Regions from separate parts of the Neobacillus sp. SRL179 genome, predicted to be linked through region 3. Evidence: riboswitches for the same ligand, from Rfam matches in the RefSeq annotation. Region 3 holds a riboswitch; each other region holds the start of a gene.
The links. Region 3 has a riboswitch for S-adenosylmethionine ahead of AC4E8C_RS19530 (O-acetylhomoserine aminocarboxypropyltransferase/cysteine synthase family protein). Riboswitches for the same ligand answer to the same signal wherever they lie in the genome.

Region 1 (4,013 bases), 180 kb from region 3:
TGCCTTTTCTTTCATATGACTATATAAGGCAATAATCACTTCTGTATCAGAACTTGTCGCGAATGATAATCCTTCTTTGAGCAATTCTTCACGAAGCTCCACATAGTTGTAAATTTCACCATTAAAGATAATCCAATAGCGCTCATTTTCATACGTAAGCGGCTGGTGACCGCTCTCAATATCAATAATACTTAAGCGGCGAAAACCAAATTGAATATGGTCATCATAATAAAAGCCATCATCATCTGGTCCGCGATGGGTAATTATATCGTTCATTTTTTTAAACTGCTGTTTTTGTTCTTCACTATAGTTTTGTGTTATGTCGTGTACACAACCGATAAAACCACACATTATGTACCTCACCTACTCCAATTTAAATTAAAAGGTCTTTTAAAAAAACACCTCTCTAATACTACCACTAAAACAGTCAAATTTGCACACCGAACAGTAGGAAATTTCATGTAATTACAGTTTTCACTTCTATAGACCTACTTAAACATTGTATTCCATACTACGCTAATACTGACGAAAAATAAAAAACGGAGTTACATCTTGAAATGCAACTCCGTTTTCCATCATCACGCTTCCGTTAATTAAAGGTTGGCTTGCTGACGTAAAGTGTCTGCTTTATCTGTGCGTTCCCATGGAAGATCAACATCTGTACGTCCAAAGTGACCGTAAGCCGCTGTTTTTTTGTAGATGGGGCGGCGAAGATCCAGCATTTTAATAATTCCGGCTGGGCGAAGATCAAAATTTTCACTAACTAAATCAACCAATTGATCCTCGCTTACTTTACCTGTACCAAAAGTATCAACTGAAATGGAGACCGGTCGTGCAACACCAATCGCATAAGCAAGCTGAACTTCTACCTTTTCAGCAAGTCCTGCTGCGACAATATTTTTTGCTACATAACGAGCTGCATATGCCGCTGAACGGTCAACTTTGGTAGGATCCTTTCCAGAGAAAGCGCCGCCGCCATGACGTGCATAGCCGCCATACGTATCAACAATAATTTTCCGGCCTGTTAAGCCGGCATCTCCTTGTGGTCCTCCGATAACAAAACGTCCTGTTGGATTAATAAAATATTTTGTATTTTCATCGATTAGTTCTTGAGGAACCACTGGATTAATAACATATTCCTTAACATTTCGTTGTATCTGTTCTAGAGTAACTTCTGGATGGTGCTGTGTTGAAATAACGATGGTATCAATCCGAACTGGTTTATCATTTTCATCATATTCAACTGTTACTTGGGTTTTTCCATCTGGACGAAGGTATGGTAATATATCTTCTTTCCGCACTTCTGTTAAGCGGCGGGCAAGCTTATGTGCAAGTGAAATGGGCAGTGGCATAAGTTCTTTTGTTTCATTACAAGCAAATCCAAACATTAAACCTTGGTCCCCTGCACCAATTGCCTCAATTTCCTCCTCAGACATGTGGCCTTCACGTGCCTCTAGCGCCTGGTTAACGCCCGCTGCAATATCTGGTGATTGTTCATCAATGGAGGTTAAAACCGCACAAGTTTCGGAGTCGAAGCCGTACTTTGCACGATTATAGCCGATCCCTTTTATGGTTTCACGAACAATTTTGGGGATATCAACGTAAGTAGATGTAGTGATTTCTCCAGCAACTAATACTAAACCTGTGGTTACAGAAGTTTCTGCAGCCACACGAGCGTTAGCATCTTTTGCAAGAATAGCATCTAAAATGGAATCAGAAATTTGGTCACAGATCTTGTCGGGATGACCTTCAGTAACTGATTCAGAAGTGAACAAACGACGTTTTGTTGACATCTGAATTCCTCCTTTATTTTTGAATAAGGTGAGGTTATATGTATGAGATAATAACAACCTTGCCATTTAACCTCGAGTTGATACGGAACTCATTCCCTTAGTAGTATGAAATAAACATGGGATTATTATTAGTTAAACCATATTCGTGAAGAAATCCCATAGAAAATTTAAACGATGGAATAAATAGCAGCGATTATGTAGCACGAAAAATTTATGCTAAAATACAAAAAAACCTTTCCATTTTGAGGAAAGGTTGATAGCAAAAGTTTTGCGTGCCTTTCACTCTTATCGTTCAAGGACTTGCCTTGCTTCAGATTTAGCACCTTTGCCCGAAAAATTTTCTTTGATCCATCTATTTTTCGTGTGCAGGTTGCTGGGTTTCATTGGGTCTGTCCCTCCACCAGCTCGGGATAAGAGAGTATCCGTTCAAGGGTAAATCATAACCTACCTTATCGAGCAATGTCAATGGAATTTTTCCAACAAAATCCTTTGAGCAATCTATTTTTCTTCCTATATATATATAATACCTAATATTACAAGACCTAATCCCTACAATAAAAGCAATAACTTTTGTTGAATTTTCAGAATAGTATAGAATAATTAACAAAATGTGTTATACTATTTAGCATAATAAACATAAAACATGGATAAAGGAAGGTTTCAGTAAATGAATTCTGTTCATATTCCCAATGAATTAAAACAACTGTTGCAAGATGCTAATGTTCAAGTACAATTATCAGTTCCACAACTTGTTGAAAGGATCCTTAGCCGCAATGAGGGTACACTAACTTCAACAGGGGCTGTCAGTGTTTCTACTGGTAAATACACAGGCCGATCACCACAAGACAAATTTATTGTCCTTGAGGAAACCACTAAGGATAAAATTGCCTGGGGGACGAATCAACCTATTTCTGAAGAAATTTTTACAAACCTGTATCATAAAGTTCTTGATCACTTAAAACTACAAGAGGAAATTTTTGTATTTAAAGGCTTTGCCGGTGCAGATAAAAAGTCCCGTTTGCCCATCCAGATAATAAATGAGTATGCATGGCACAATCTATTCGTACAACAGTTATTCATTCGGCCAACAGAAGACGAATTACTCACACATGAGGCAGGGTTTACAGTTATTTCCGCACCAAATTTTAAGGCTGATCCCTCCACTGATGGTACAAACTCTGAAACCTTTATTATCATCTCTTTTGAACGCAGGATTGTTTTAATTGGCGGGACGGAATATGCGGGTGAAATGAAAAAATCCATTTTTTCTGTCATGAATTACTTATTACCGGAAAATAATATTTTCCCGATGCATTGTTCCGCAAATGTCGGTCTTGAAGGCGATGTTGCCTTATTCTTTGGTTTGTCTGGAACAGGAAAAACCACCCTTTCAGCTGATGCCAACCGCCGTCTTATCGGCGATGATGAACATGGCTGGTCCTCCAACGGGGTCTTTAATATGGAGGGGGGCTGCTACGCTAAATGTATCAATCTTTCACGAGAAAAAGAACCGCAAATTTTTGATGCTATTCGTTTCGGAACGGTACTTGAAAATGTCACGATTAATCCTGAATCAAGAATCCCAGATTATGACGATGGTGAATTAACAGAAAATACTAGAGCTGCATATCCAATGGAAGCCATTGATAATATCATTCAGCCAAGTATTGCTGGGCATCCAAATACAATCGTTTTTTTAACGGCTGATGCCTTCGGAGTATTGCCTCCAATCGCGAAATTAACAAAAGAACAGGCAATGTATCACTTTTTAAGCGGATATACTTCTAAACTGGCCGGTACTGAACGAGGAGTCACATCACCTCAAGCAACTTTTTCCACTTGCTTTGGTGCTCCATTCCTGCCGCTCCCTGCGACTCGATATGCGGATATGCTGGGAGAAAAAATACTTGAACATAACGCCAATGTCTTTTTGGTTAATACGGGGTGGACCGGCGGAGAATACGGAGTGGGAAGCAGAATGAAACTTTCCTATACACGGGCAATGGTTCAAGCAGCGCTCGAGGGTGAATTAAACCATGTCGAAACCGTTAAAGATGACATTTTCGGCTTAAATATTCCTCTTCATATAGCAGGTGTTCCTGATGAGGTGCTTCTACCGAATAAAACATGGGCAGATTCAGAGGCGTATATGAAAAAGGCAAAAGAACTATCAGCAAAATTCCGTGAAAACTTCAAAAAATTCACCGATGTATCGGCTGA
Region 2 (4,013 bases), 1.5 Mb from region 3:
CCACGCTCAATACACGCTCTTAGTTCTCGAACATTCCCAGGCCAATCATAGGACACAAGCCATTCCTTCAGTTCCGGAGTCATATATTTCACATTTTGTCCTATTTTATCATTTAAATAATTAATAAAATGATAGGCCAAGGGCAATATATCTTCTTTTCTTTGCCGCAGCGAAGGAATTTTTAATTCAAACACGTACAAGCGGTAAAATAAATCCTGCCTGAACTTTCCCTCCTGAACAAGTGTTTTTAAATCCTGATTCGTTGCCGCAATGATGCGGATATCAACATTTTTACTCCCTGTTCCCCCAAGCCGTTCCACTTCTCTTTCCTGTAATACTCGGAGAAGTTTACCCTGTGCTTGGTAGGGAAGTTCGGATATTTCATCTAAAAAAAGGGTCCCATTTTGTGCCAATTCTATTTTACCGGGCTTTCCTTCTTTTTTCGCCCCGCTGAAAGCCCCTGCTTCATATCCAAACACCTCAGATTCAAATAGCTCATGGGGTATAGCAGCACAGTTCACGGCAACAAATGAATGATTCTTTCTTGAACTAAGTCCATGAATCGCTTGGGCAAATAGTTCTTTTCCCGTTCCACTTTCCCCTGTAAGCAGCACAGTGGAATTACTCGTGCCGATTCTTGCTGCCAATTCTTTAATTTGAGTCATCAATTGGCTTTCTCCGATAATATCCTCAAAACTATATCGAATGCGATTGTTAGATTTATTTTTTAACATTGGCTTTTTCCCACCTATGAACTGTGACTCGGTAAAATAAGGATCACAACCTGTCCTTTGACCACTTCATTTCCAAATTGGTTAAAACAACTAACCTTTTGAGTTACCCAGTTTCGGTCAGGGTTAATATCAATAATTTCAAGTTCTGCAGTAATTTCATCACCTATATGGACTGGTTGATAAAAAACTACTTCTTTTTGTAGTAATACACATGCAGTTCCAGGCAATTTTTGGCTAATAACCTGCGTAATTAGACCTTCCGTAAGTAAACCAGGAACAAGCGGTTTGGAGGAAATACCCTTCCAATCATTCTCAACTTCTTGATATATAGGACTAAAATCTCCCGTTAATTCGTTACACAATTTGACATCATTTTCATTAAATGTTCGTTTTAGTCTAGCGATTTGTCCGATAAACAATTTTTCAATAATTACACTCATGGTATACTCTCCCACAGTATGAATATTTTGAATATTTGGTCTTAATTATACTATACTTTTTGGAATGTTTAAATGCAAGTGAACCTCTTTCCAATTAATACAATTAAAATCGGAGTGCCATTTTAATGGCTTGCGTTCTCCATCCACTCAACCAATTTCTTAAATTGACCATTTATGCGAAAAGCTTCTGCCTCTTGTTTCATTTGTTGATTTCGTTTAAAACTAGAAGTCTTTCTATCCTTTATTTCAGTTGAATGCTCCTTCAGTTTATAGGCTATTGTTAATGTATCTTCATATATCTTCTTCATATCCCATTGCTCGGAATCTTTTTTTCTCGATATTAACCTTGAGCCAGAACCACCTTTGTACTCTACTTCCCACGTATAATTTAAGTTCAATTCACAGAACATGTAATCTATGATACAGGCAAGAGTTTTTCGATCTACTAAAACATTCCTCACTTTTTCCTGAAATCATTTTCTTAGACCTGCCATATTCTAAATTCATATCCTATCCAAGCATGGACAATTAACACCTTCAATTTTATGACAATACGTTTCGTCAGTAACACCAGAAGACTTAAGAGATTAGGAGAAAGAGAATGAATATATCATTTTTTCAGGATAGTTATTAATTTGACAGATACCTAATTGTTGTTGTTATAATATAGATAATTCAATAAGGTTATCAAGAGTGAACGAGAGTCCTGGCTCAAGGAATTCACAGCAACCTGCCAATTGGTAAGGTGCTCCAACCAGCAAAGCAATGCTTTGAATGATAATGATCGGCTTAGGCTCTTTGTTGCGTTCATATGCAATAAAGAGCTTTTTTCGTTGCCTTCGTTTTAGTAACCTATTGATTTAATAAATAGGAGGACAAAAGATGAATACTTCAGGATTTATAAGAGGAATGATGTCAAAAAATATGGAGGGAGAAAAATTTTTCCTTTATGTTGCTACTTGCATTGAAAAAGAACTACAGGAATGGGATCCAGATTTTAAAGTAATGGTAATGAAGCTCAAGAACTATGAATTGTTTGTTACAGGTAACCAAGAATCACTCCAAGTTACTATTACAGAAAAAGAGATAAAAACACTTCAACAAAGAGGTCCGTATGCTCTAGATAGAAAAATTTGGAGGGAGCTAGAACAACAAGGCCTTCAGATAATACGAGGTTCTGGAAATTATTTAGGACATGTATTTATGGTAAAGTAAGATATCTAGGAAATTTAAGAGCTGCCCCCAAGCACAGTAATGCACTTGTGGTTAGGTCCTTTAATTCAGAAAGTTGACATTATATATGTGAGTGAACGCTTGGGGTACGGCAAAATTGAAACGACATATTAGTACTATTCTCACGGGATAAAGGAGCTGCGGGAGGAAGAATAGAAACTAGCGATTGATTCCTCGAGAATATATAGCTCAGTTTAAATAAAGATTGTTGTGGTTTGTTTATGATATATGAAAGGTGTCGTTGCGCGAATACCAGCATCAATTATCGGGAGTAATGTAGTGGCTAATTAAATACGTGTTAGAAAAACAAAACTGTAACTCACACTACTTACCAGCAGGGTGAGTTGTTTTTTGTTTAATGAGTATAGCTTATGGATGTTTAGTTGAATTAGAATAATACTCTAGTGTTAAAATTAAACTTCCCAACTACTTATAATCTCAGACACCTTACTTCCTTTTACAAAAAATACTGCAATGTCTATAGAATCAAGAAAAGGTTTAATTTTGTTTATTAATTCTCGATGATCTCTATTATCTGGAATTGCAAACGCTGTTTTATATATGTACTCATCTAACTTGGGCATAGAGAGTGTTTCAGCTGTGGCAAATAGGAGTTCCGATATATGAACTTTTATTTGACTTCTATCAAATGGTTTACCGTATCTTTTTGAAGAAGAATCGGAACTAGTTTCCCCTATGGCCTCGATAAAAAGTCTTATGTCATTGTTAGAGTTTGTTTTCTTTGCGATTACATCCTTTCCTGAATGCTTAATTTCTTTCTTTCGATTTATGATCATATAACCCCTTTCTACTAAATCTTGGCAAACGGCATCAATGACATCTAATTCAAACAACAAGGAAAACACAACCTTTCTCTTTTCATTTCTACATATGTGAGTCTTGATTAAATTATATTATTCTAGAAAATCAAAGGCATAGCCTTTTACATTCCCTTTATAATTGGCTTTTAATAAAATAAACTTATTTCTACACCTTACAACTACAAGCCTTGTAAACGATGTGGAAAGCAATTCCGGCCCACCTCTAGGGTTAATAGATAATGTAGTGATCTATGTAAGGTTTCTGCTAGGAGACATTCCTATAGAATAACAAATATAAAACGTTGAATAAGCCACTTAAATAACAACATTTTGAGTGCTGAAACCAGGCCATTACAGGGGTAAAATTCGCGAAAGGGGTTTAAGTAGTTTGGCAGCGGCCCCACCTAAAAACAGTTGTTTTCCCCTGTCTAAGTTCGCCAGCCCCCTGTAGATTAGCCCCTATTCTCTAATTCTTCGTTTCTTTGTCTTAATTCATCATTAGCTGATTTTATTTCTGTATTTAGGTAGTTTATTTGTGCCGTCAATTCTGATAGCTCATTCAAGTAATCCTCAAGTTTATTATGAATTTCCTCAGTAGTATAACTCCCATAATATCCTCCACTACTGTAACTACTGTCATTACTGTCCAAAAGAAGTTTAGACCCTATACCTAGCCCTACACCTATTAACCCTTTAAATAGATCTTTTCCAGACATAGCCCTTTCCCCCCCATTTCTATAAACTTTAAATTCTTCCTTTATTATCATGATAGTTTTTATTGTAGT
Region 3 (4,013 bases):
GATGTTTATATCCTTGTCGATGCAGATGCATCTGGTGAGAAGCTCCGCAAACAATTCAAACGGGAATTCCCACAAGCTGAACATCTGTATATAGACCGGATGTATCGCGAAGTCGCAACCGCACCTGTACACCATCTAGCGACTGTCCTTTTAGGGGCTAATATTGATGTTCACACAGAGTATTTAGAAATGAGTTAATGTATATGAATGAATGGAAACGAACAGAATTAACAACCTTTCTCGATCTTCATGAAAGCGGCCTAGTCTATTTTTATACCCCTCTATGCGGCACCTGCCAAGTAGCGTCGCGGATGCTGCAAGTCGTAGAGGAGCTTGTAGATCTTAAAATGGGAAAAATGAACCTAAATTTTTATCCTGATTTGGCTAAGGATTTTGCGGTTGAAAGTGTACCTTGTCTATTGTTTGTGAAAAACGGCACGGTGCAGGAAACCATATACGCTTTTCATTCAGTTCCTTACTTGTTGGGGAAAATAAAACAGTATTTAGGGTGAAGCAGATGCGAGCGGGCGTCTGCTTTTTCTGCTAATAAAGCATTGTGAGGAGATGACAGTGCCTGTGGAGCCTCCAAAAAGAGGAGCGGGGGAACTGTGAAGAGTGCACAGTGCCCGTGGAGCCTCCAAAAAGAGAAGTACGGGAACTGTGAAGAGTCGACAGTGCCCGTGGAGCCTCCAAAAAGAGAAGTACGGGAACTGTGAAGAGTCGACAGTGCCCGTGGAGCTTACCAAAAGAGAAACACGGGAACTGTGAAGAGTGCATAGTTCTAAATGAATCAAAAACAATCTTATTCACTTTGAAATTAAAATAATGCCCTAATCTTGTCGTTTAATCCTTTCTAAAAATTGGTATTCTTTCTTCCCGATATAACTAAAATTCCTCATTAGCACCCTCCTAATCGTCTTTTCCGACTTAATTACCCCACACCAATCCTGCACCTTATTCGTAGTAATCCTTTCATCCGTAAATAATAATTTTAGCTCCTCAACAGCTCGTAATATAGCTGTATCCACTAATTCTTCATGCCCACATGGATCACAAATTAATTTCTTATCCTCCACATGTACCGTAAAGGAGTGGCAGTCGGCGCAAGTTATTCCTTTTCTTAACGAACTGTAGTTATATTCAGGTCTTTTGAAATCGATATTAATCTGGTGCGAAGAAACTAATTTATTTGCTAAACTCTTGTGGCGCCCAGTTAAAGTGGATGGTCTATCGTTTATTCTTTTCATAAACCTAGGAAGTTGATTTGGATAAAGAATGGGTTTATTCTGAGGGGCTTGATATAAGGTAAACTCGGGGTTAATAAACACAACATACGGTTCAATGGAGATTCGGTTTCCAATTTTATGGAGCAACTGCCGCAACAAGGATTCACTTCGTTCTAGTTGTAAGAGTGGGTTATTTATTTCCTTTTTTGTAACCATGTGATAGAATCGACCATTTTCAAAGAAATAATCACCTTCAAAATTCTTCACTTCAAACAGGTATAGTGGCTCTTGGGAAATCAGCACCGAATCTAGTTGGAATTTCGCCCCACTTGTCTCTAGGCGCAAATCATTTACAATCAAACTTTGACATCGAAGCTTCTCTGTTAAAGAATCAAACATCACCTCACCTTCAAACCCCTTTACGAGATTATAATAGCGCTGTTTCCACTCTTCCTCTAACACCATGTGTTTGTTTAAAACTCTTAACATTCTAATTTCATCAGACTCAGTTCTTGGTTTATAAAACATATTTCACCTCCTACTCTATTTTATTAAAAAGGGATAGATCTCCGAAGATGAATATTTGAATACTTTTTGACAAAAATTTCTATCTTTTGACCAGGAGCTGTCGAGCAACAGAATGTGGATACACCTTATCTATTTATCCAACAAACCTCATAATCCGACATATTTCTCAGGAAATTTCCAAAAGACCAAAAGAATTGTCGAGCGGTTTATTGGAGGATTCCCTCATATACTGCGGAATTACTACAATATAAAATGTAGACCGGAGTGGTAGGGATGATAGAATTAGTTGAAAATTTTATAGAAAAATTCTACGAAGCAGGACATGTACTTTCATTAATCCAACAGGCTGATGTGAGGGTCACCATAAAATGCGAGCTGGAAACAGTTCAATTAGAAATTAAACACGGCTCCATCAGTATTCTGCAAAATCATGAAGTTCCACAGGGCAATTACGAAATCCGAGGAAACAAGCAGGCCATGAAACAACTGTTTGAAGGAACGAGTAGACTGCGGGATTTAGAACATCGAGGTCAGCTAAGCATAGCTATGCCGCTTAGAATTACCCTATTGCTAGAATCCCTCTTCTTTTTAACAAAAGCACAGCAAAATTTCGCAAAAGTAATTTAATCAAAGGTATTGACTCGGAATTAAACTTACTGTATTGTTTATTTAAAATATTCAATCAATTGCAACAAATGAATGACATATTCATATCAAGAGCGGCGGAGGGACTGGCCCTTTGAAGCCCGGCAACCGGTTTGAAACACGGTGCTAATTCCAGCAGAGCTAAACACTCTGAGCGATAAGAAGAGCGCACCCCCTCTTCTTAAAGAAGTGGGGGTTATTTCATAAAAGGGAGGAACGAATGTAATGGCAGAAAATCAAAAGAAATATCGCTTTGAAACTTTGAGTGTTCATGGAGGGTTGTCACCAGATCCTGTTACGGGTGCCCGGGCAGTACCAATTTATCAAAATAATGCTTATCAGTTTAAAAATACAGAACATGCGGCCAACTTATTTAGCTTAGCAGAGCCGGGCTACATATACACGAGGATTCATAATCCGACGACCACTGTTTTTGAAGACCGAGTAGCATTATTAGAAGGGGGAGTTGGAGCTTTAGCTGTTGCCAGCGGGATGGCTGCGATTACCCTAGCGATTTTAAACGTTGCTGAAGCTGGTGACGAGATTGTCTCTGCCTCCAATCTATATGGCGGCACCTATAATTTATTGGCCGTTACCTTACCGAAATACGGCATCAATGTAAAATTTGTCGATGCTGAAAATCCGGAAAACTTCCGGGCTGCTATTACCGAAAAAACGAAAGCAGTCTTTGCAGAAACCATCGGAAACCCAAGCTTACGGGTACTCGATATTGAGAAAGTAGCCAATATTGCTCATGAAGCTGGTGTTCCGCTTATTATTGATAATACATTTGCAACACCATACCTGTGCAGACCAATTGAACATGGGGCTGATATTGTTGTCCACTCTGCAACAAAATGGCTTTTAGGGAATGGAACATCAACGGGGGGAGTTATTGTGGATGGCGGTCATTTTGATTGGAATTCCCCTAAATTCCCTGGCTTTACGACACCTGATGAGAGCTATCATGGTCTTGTCTATGCAGAGGCATTAGGCGCTGTTGCTTATATTATTAAAGCACGGGTTCAATTATTACGTGATTTAGGTCCTGCTTTAAGTCCGCAAAATGCCTTCCAGTTTACACTAGGACTGGAAACTCTGCATGTACGGATGAAGGAGCATGTAGCCAATACAAAGGAAGTGGTTGAGTATTTATTAAACCACCCTGCGGTTGAATGGGTCTCTTACCCTGGCCATGCCTCGCACCCTGATAATGAATTAGCCAAAAAGTATTTACCAAAAGGTGCAGGGTCCATGGTAGTGTTTGGAATAAAAGGTGGAAAAGAAGCAGGAGCAAAACTCATCAATTCGTTATCACTTTGGGCACATGTGGCAAATGTTGGGGATGCCAAGAGTTTGATTATCCATCCCGCAAGTACGACCCACCAGCAGTTGGATGCCGATGGGCTTAAAGCAGCCGGGGTAGGAGAAGATTTAATCCGTCTCTCAATTGGAATTGAAAATGTAGAGGATCTCATTGATGACCTCGAAACAGCGATAGAAGCAGCAACAGGTTTAGCTTCATTGAAGGCTAAGGCCTAGGTTTTCCTTCATACATTTATTCGAAAAATGAAGGATTTTTCGTTGACACCTCTTTTTATTAGTGATACGATA
Region 4 (4,013 bases), 1.8 Mb from region 3:
GGCAATTGGTACAAGATCGAGTTTATGTTCTTTAATGAAGACATCGAAATATGCCACTGTCTGGAATGCATTCGCATCAAGCTCACCTTCAGCAAGAGCGGTGTTTGGAGCAACATAATCAGAGAATTTTACAATTTCAATATTGATGCCCTCTTTCTTTGCTTTCTTGGCTACATAATCCCACTGGCGCGTATCCGTTCCACTAATCCCAAGCTTGACCGTTACGGACTCTTTACCAGAAGCTGCTTTATCTTTTGATTGACTAGAGCATCCAGCCCCCAATACGGCTAATGCAACAATAATAATGGTGAATAAAAATTTTTTCATGTTGTTTTCCTCCTACGTTATCTACGTCTTAATTTCTTTGCTGCTATATTGCCTAATGACTGTAATCCTTGAACAATCACAATCAGAATGACTACGGTTATAATCATCGTGATCGTATCAAAACGCTGGTAACCATATGTAATCGCTAGATCACCGATTCCGCCGCCACCGACTGTGCCAGCCATGGCGGTGGCACCGACTAGCCCGATGGTCGCAATGGTAAGCGCGAGAACGAGGGAACCGAGTGCCTCTGGAACAAGAAACTTCGTAATAATTTGCCACGGGGTTGCACCCATGGCCTCAGCTGCTTCAATGACACCAGGATCAACTTCTAACAAGCAATTCTCTACTAATCTTGCAATGTAAGGACCTGCATAGAAGACGAGCGGTACAATGGCGGCCGCCGTTCCGATGGACGTATGGACAATAAAGCGTGTAATCGGAATGATCGCCACTAATAGAATAATGAACGGAACTGAGCGAAAAATATTAATAATCCCACTTAAGATCGTGAAAAACGGGATATTCTCAAGAATGTGGCCCTTCCTCGTGACAACTAGTAAAATTCCAAGCGGTAATCCAAGAATGGCGGAAAATACTAGCGAGAAGGCAACCATCTGAATGGTTTCCATTAAAGCTGTAATGATTTGATCTGAACTAACTAGCATGTGCAATCACTTCCTTCACACTGATGTTCTTCTCGTTGATATAGGTTAGTGCCCGAATGACTTCGTTGTCATCCCCCTGGAACTCTACGATTAAGTTTCCAAATGGGGTACCTTGAAGTTCGGTAATGTTGCCAAACAAAACATTGATATGGATATCAAATTGCTTCGCAAGCTCGGAAAGCAGCGGCTGGCCGGCAGAATTGCCGACAAAATTGATACGAAAAACCTTGTTCATTCCTTCATGTTTTTCAATGACTTTTAGGATTGAATCTGGCAGCTGGTCGTTCATGACAGTGCTGACAAAGTTCTTGGCTGTTTGTGTCTTTGGTGCTGAGAAGACGTCAAATACTGTCCCCTCTTCAATAATTTTTCCCGCTTCAATCACTGCGACTCGGTCGCAGATTTCTCTGATTACCGCCATTTCGTGCGTGATGAGGAGAATCGTAATGTTGTATTCCTGATTAATTTTCTTCAAAAGCTGAAGAATTGAACTCGTGGTTTGCGGGTCGAGAGCTGATGTAGCTTCATCACAAAGGAGAATAGATGGCTGGGTTGCCAGTGCCCTAGCAATCCCAATTCTTTGCTTTTGTCCTCCGGAAAGCTGGTCAGGATAATAGTCGGCTTTATCAGCCAAGCCAACAAATTCTAATAATTCCTGAACCCGTTTTTTGATGATTTCCTTTGGCTGCTTTTCAAGCACGAGGGGCATTGCCACGTTTGCAAAGACTGTTTTAGAGTTTAATAGGTTAAAATGTTGGAAGACCATCCCGATGTTTTTCTTAATCTTCCGCACTTCTTTTACGGAAAGAGATGTGAGGTCATGACCATCGACAATCACATTACCTGAAGTCGGACGCTCTAGTAAGTTTACACAGCGGATAAGTGAGCTTTTCCCCGCACCACTGAATCCAATGACCCCAAATATCTCCCCTTTATTAATTTTTAAATCAATTCCATTCAACGCGGCAACTTGTTGGCCGTTGCTTTTGTAAATCTTTTTAAGATTCTGAAATTCGATCATGCTGTAATCTCCTTTGAGGGAAGTATCCCTTTATGTAAAACTTCAAGCAGGGAGTGAAAACCAATATTATTCAACAAATAATAAAAGCCCTCTTCAGACATAAGAAGAGGGCGAATTTAAATAACTGGAGATCCTCTTCTTATCTTTCAAGTACACTTGCTGGAATTGGCACAGAATCAATATGATTCCGCTGCCGAGGCTTCAAAGGGCCAGTCCCTCCACCTCTCTGGATAAGAAAATTTATAATTTATTCACTTTTTTAAGTAATTTAACTTGTTTATTAATTTATCGCACTATAGTAAAAATGTCTAGTGTTTTTGAAAAAATATTTTTGATACCTGCCCCCTGATGCATGGCTTACTATATATTTTGGGCTATTTTTGGGGCCGCGCTTGATCTTATTTAATATAGGATTTATAGAGATAGACGGCCATTTGCACCTTTAAATAGTCTTCAAAATGATTAAAATCTAATTGAAGAATTTCCTCGATTTTTTTAATCCGGTTATAGAGTGTATTTACATGAATATGTAAGTCGATAGCCGTATTGGTCATAGAACGATTATTTTGGATAAACGATAAAAGAGTATGAAAAAGTTCCCCGTATTTATGTTGATCCTTCCAAACTTCAGAAAACGTTTCTTCTAGAAACGAGGTGATTTCTTCTGAGTGGTGATGCAAAAATAGCCGGCTGATCCCGATATCCCTGTAATGCAGGACGCCCTTTTTCTTTTGTTTTTTTAATTGAAGAAGGGCCTTTTCGGCTTTTCCGTGATTTTCTTCTGCTTGTTCTGGATAATAATGTCCTGTGCAGAGCCCCGCTCTAGCTGATACTGGAAACTGCTGATTCCACCAACTAATGGCACTCTCCACCATCTCAATAAAGTGGCCTTCATTGTCTCCGTTAAGTGAGGTGGAAAAAATGGTAATTTTGTTATTATAGTTAAAAAGAAGCCTGTTTTTTATAGGTAACTTCTTCTTCAGGTGTGTGAGCAGCAGCATGGCGTGGTTTTCAAGTGATTGCAGATCGGGAATGCCATCAAGCTCGATTAAAGCCGTCATGTGAAAAGAATGGGGTTGAATACCTAAATCTTCTGCAAGTATTTCTAATTGTTGGAGATTTTTTGTCTTTAGATATTGTTGATAGGCTTCATAGGTCTTTTTATACATAATCTCCGTTTGTGACCGCAGCTTCATAATTTCTAAAGAGAGAATAGGGGCCCCTTGTTCAAGGATTAAGCAGTCAAGCGGTGAAATGCCGCTAGGGGCTTCAACGATTAGGCATCCTAAAAAAATGGATCCGGACCTAATCGGGTAAATATAGAAGTCTGTTTGGATGGAATCATAGATGGAAACATAGGCTGGCTTGGTTTTATTGGTAAAAAGAAGTAAGAGATCGTCTAAGCTTTTGTGGAAGGAAATAGTATGATCGGGTTTGCATTCTCCCGAAAGATAATCTAAGAAGAATAGTTTCTTATCCATCAATTTATTCATTTCAACGATAATGGAATCCAGTCCTCGGTTTTGCATCGACAACCTGGTTAGGAGATTGTGAATGTCTGTTCTCTTTGCCAACAAACTATTGGCATCCGTGAGCTTTTTTGATAAAAACGTGACTTCATCCAGGCTTTTTTGGACCTCCATATGTAATTGAGCATTATGGATGGCAATAGCCGCTTGAGAAGCAAAACTCTGCAAAAAAAGGAGGTCTGTTTCGTTGAGACCATCCTCTTTATCAAAGCAGTGAAGCGTCATGACGCCAATTTTATTGCTTCTAAAAGAAATGGGAACGGATAATATAGACTTAATATTTCGATGCTCATGTGCGATCTCAAGACAGTCAATATTCTCTTTTCTTAAGTCAAACATACTTTCATAGATTTTTGCTTTTGTTCCTATCAAACTTACACTACTGTCCCGATAGACTCTTCCTGTAATGGACTCACCCACATTTACCTTGAAAAATTGGATATGATCGTTAAAACCAACGAAGGACTT

Region 1: it holds a riboswitch for S-adenosylmethionine, as region 3 does, so the genes downstream of both, metK (methionine adenosyltransferase) here and AC4E8C_RS19530 (O-acetylhomoserine aminocarboxypropyltransferase/cysteine synthase family protein) in region 3, are expected to answer to the same signal.
Region 2: it holds a riboswitch for S-adenosylmethionine, as region 3 does, so the genes downstream of both, AC4E8C_RS11785 (hypothetical protein) here and AC4E8C_RS19530 (O-acetylhomoserine aminocarboxypropyltransferase/cysteine synthase family protein) in region 3, are expected to answer to the same signal.
Region 4: it holds a riboswitch for S-adenosylmethionine, as region 3 does, so the genes downstream of both, AC4E8C_RS03385 (methionine ABC transporter ATP-binding protein) here and AC4E8C_RS19530 (O-acetylhomoserine aminocarboxypropyltransferase/cysteine synthase family protein) in region 3, are expected to answer to the same signal.

What each region holds. Positions count from the first base shown of each region.
Region 1 covers NZ_OZ481792.1:3,741,280-3,745,292, forward strand. The annotation lists gene asnB (asparagine synthase (glutamine-hydrolyzing)) at 1-351, opposite strand, end outside; gene metK (methionine adenosyltransferase) at 594-1,793, opposite strand; SAM riboswitch class I at 2,076-2,210, opposite strand; gene pckA (phosphoenolpyruvate carboxykinase (ATP)) at 2,461-4,013, shown strand, end outside.
Region 2 covers NZ_OZ481792.1:2,375,782-2,379,794, reverse strand. The annotation lists gene AC4E8C_RS11800 (sigma-54 interaction domain-containing protein) at 1-734, opposite strand, end outside; gene AC4E8C_RS11795 (MaoC/PaaZ C-terminal domain-containing protein) at 749-1,174, opposite strand; gene AC4E8C_RS11790 (hypothetical protein) at 1,297-1,635, opposite strand; SAM riboswitch class I at 1,856-1,958, shown strand; gene AC4E8C_RS11785 (hypothetical protein) at 2,057-2,389, shown strand; gene AC4E8C_RS11780 (hypothetical protein) at 2,821-3,264, opposite strand; gene AC4E8C_RS11775 (hypothetical protein) at 3,681-3,944, opposite strand.
Region 3 covers NZ_OZ481792.1:3,921,052-3,925,064, reverse strand. The annotation lists gene AC4E8C_RS19550 (toprim domain-containing protein) at 1-198, shown strand, start outside; gene AC4E8C_RS19545 (thioredoxin family protein) at 204-512, shown strand; gene AC4E8C_RS19540 (nuclease-related domain-containing protein) at 831-1,754, opposite strand; gene AC4E8C_RS19535 (hypothetical protein) at 2,028-2,381, shown strand; SAM riboswitch class I at 2,462-2,563, shown strand; gene AC4E8C_RS19530 (O-acetylhomoserine aminocarboxypropyltransferase/cysteine synthase family protein) at 2,625-3,941, shown strand.
Region 4 covers NZ_OZ481792.1:686,954-690,966, forward strand. The annotation lists gene AC4E8C_RS03375 (MetQ/NlpA family ABC transporter substrate-binding protein) at 1-327, opposite strand, end outside; gene AC4E8C_RS03380 (methionine ABC transporter permease) at 345-995, opposite strand; gene AC4E8C_RS03385 (methionine ABC transporter ATP-binding protein) at 985-2,016, opposite strand; SAM riboswitch class I at 2,153-2,253, opposite strand; gene AC4E8C_RS03390 (helix-turn-helix domain-containing protein) at 2,415-4,013, opposite strand, start outside.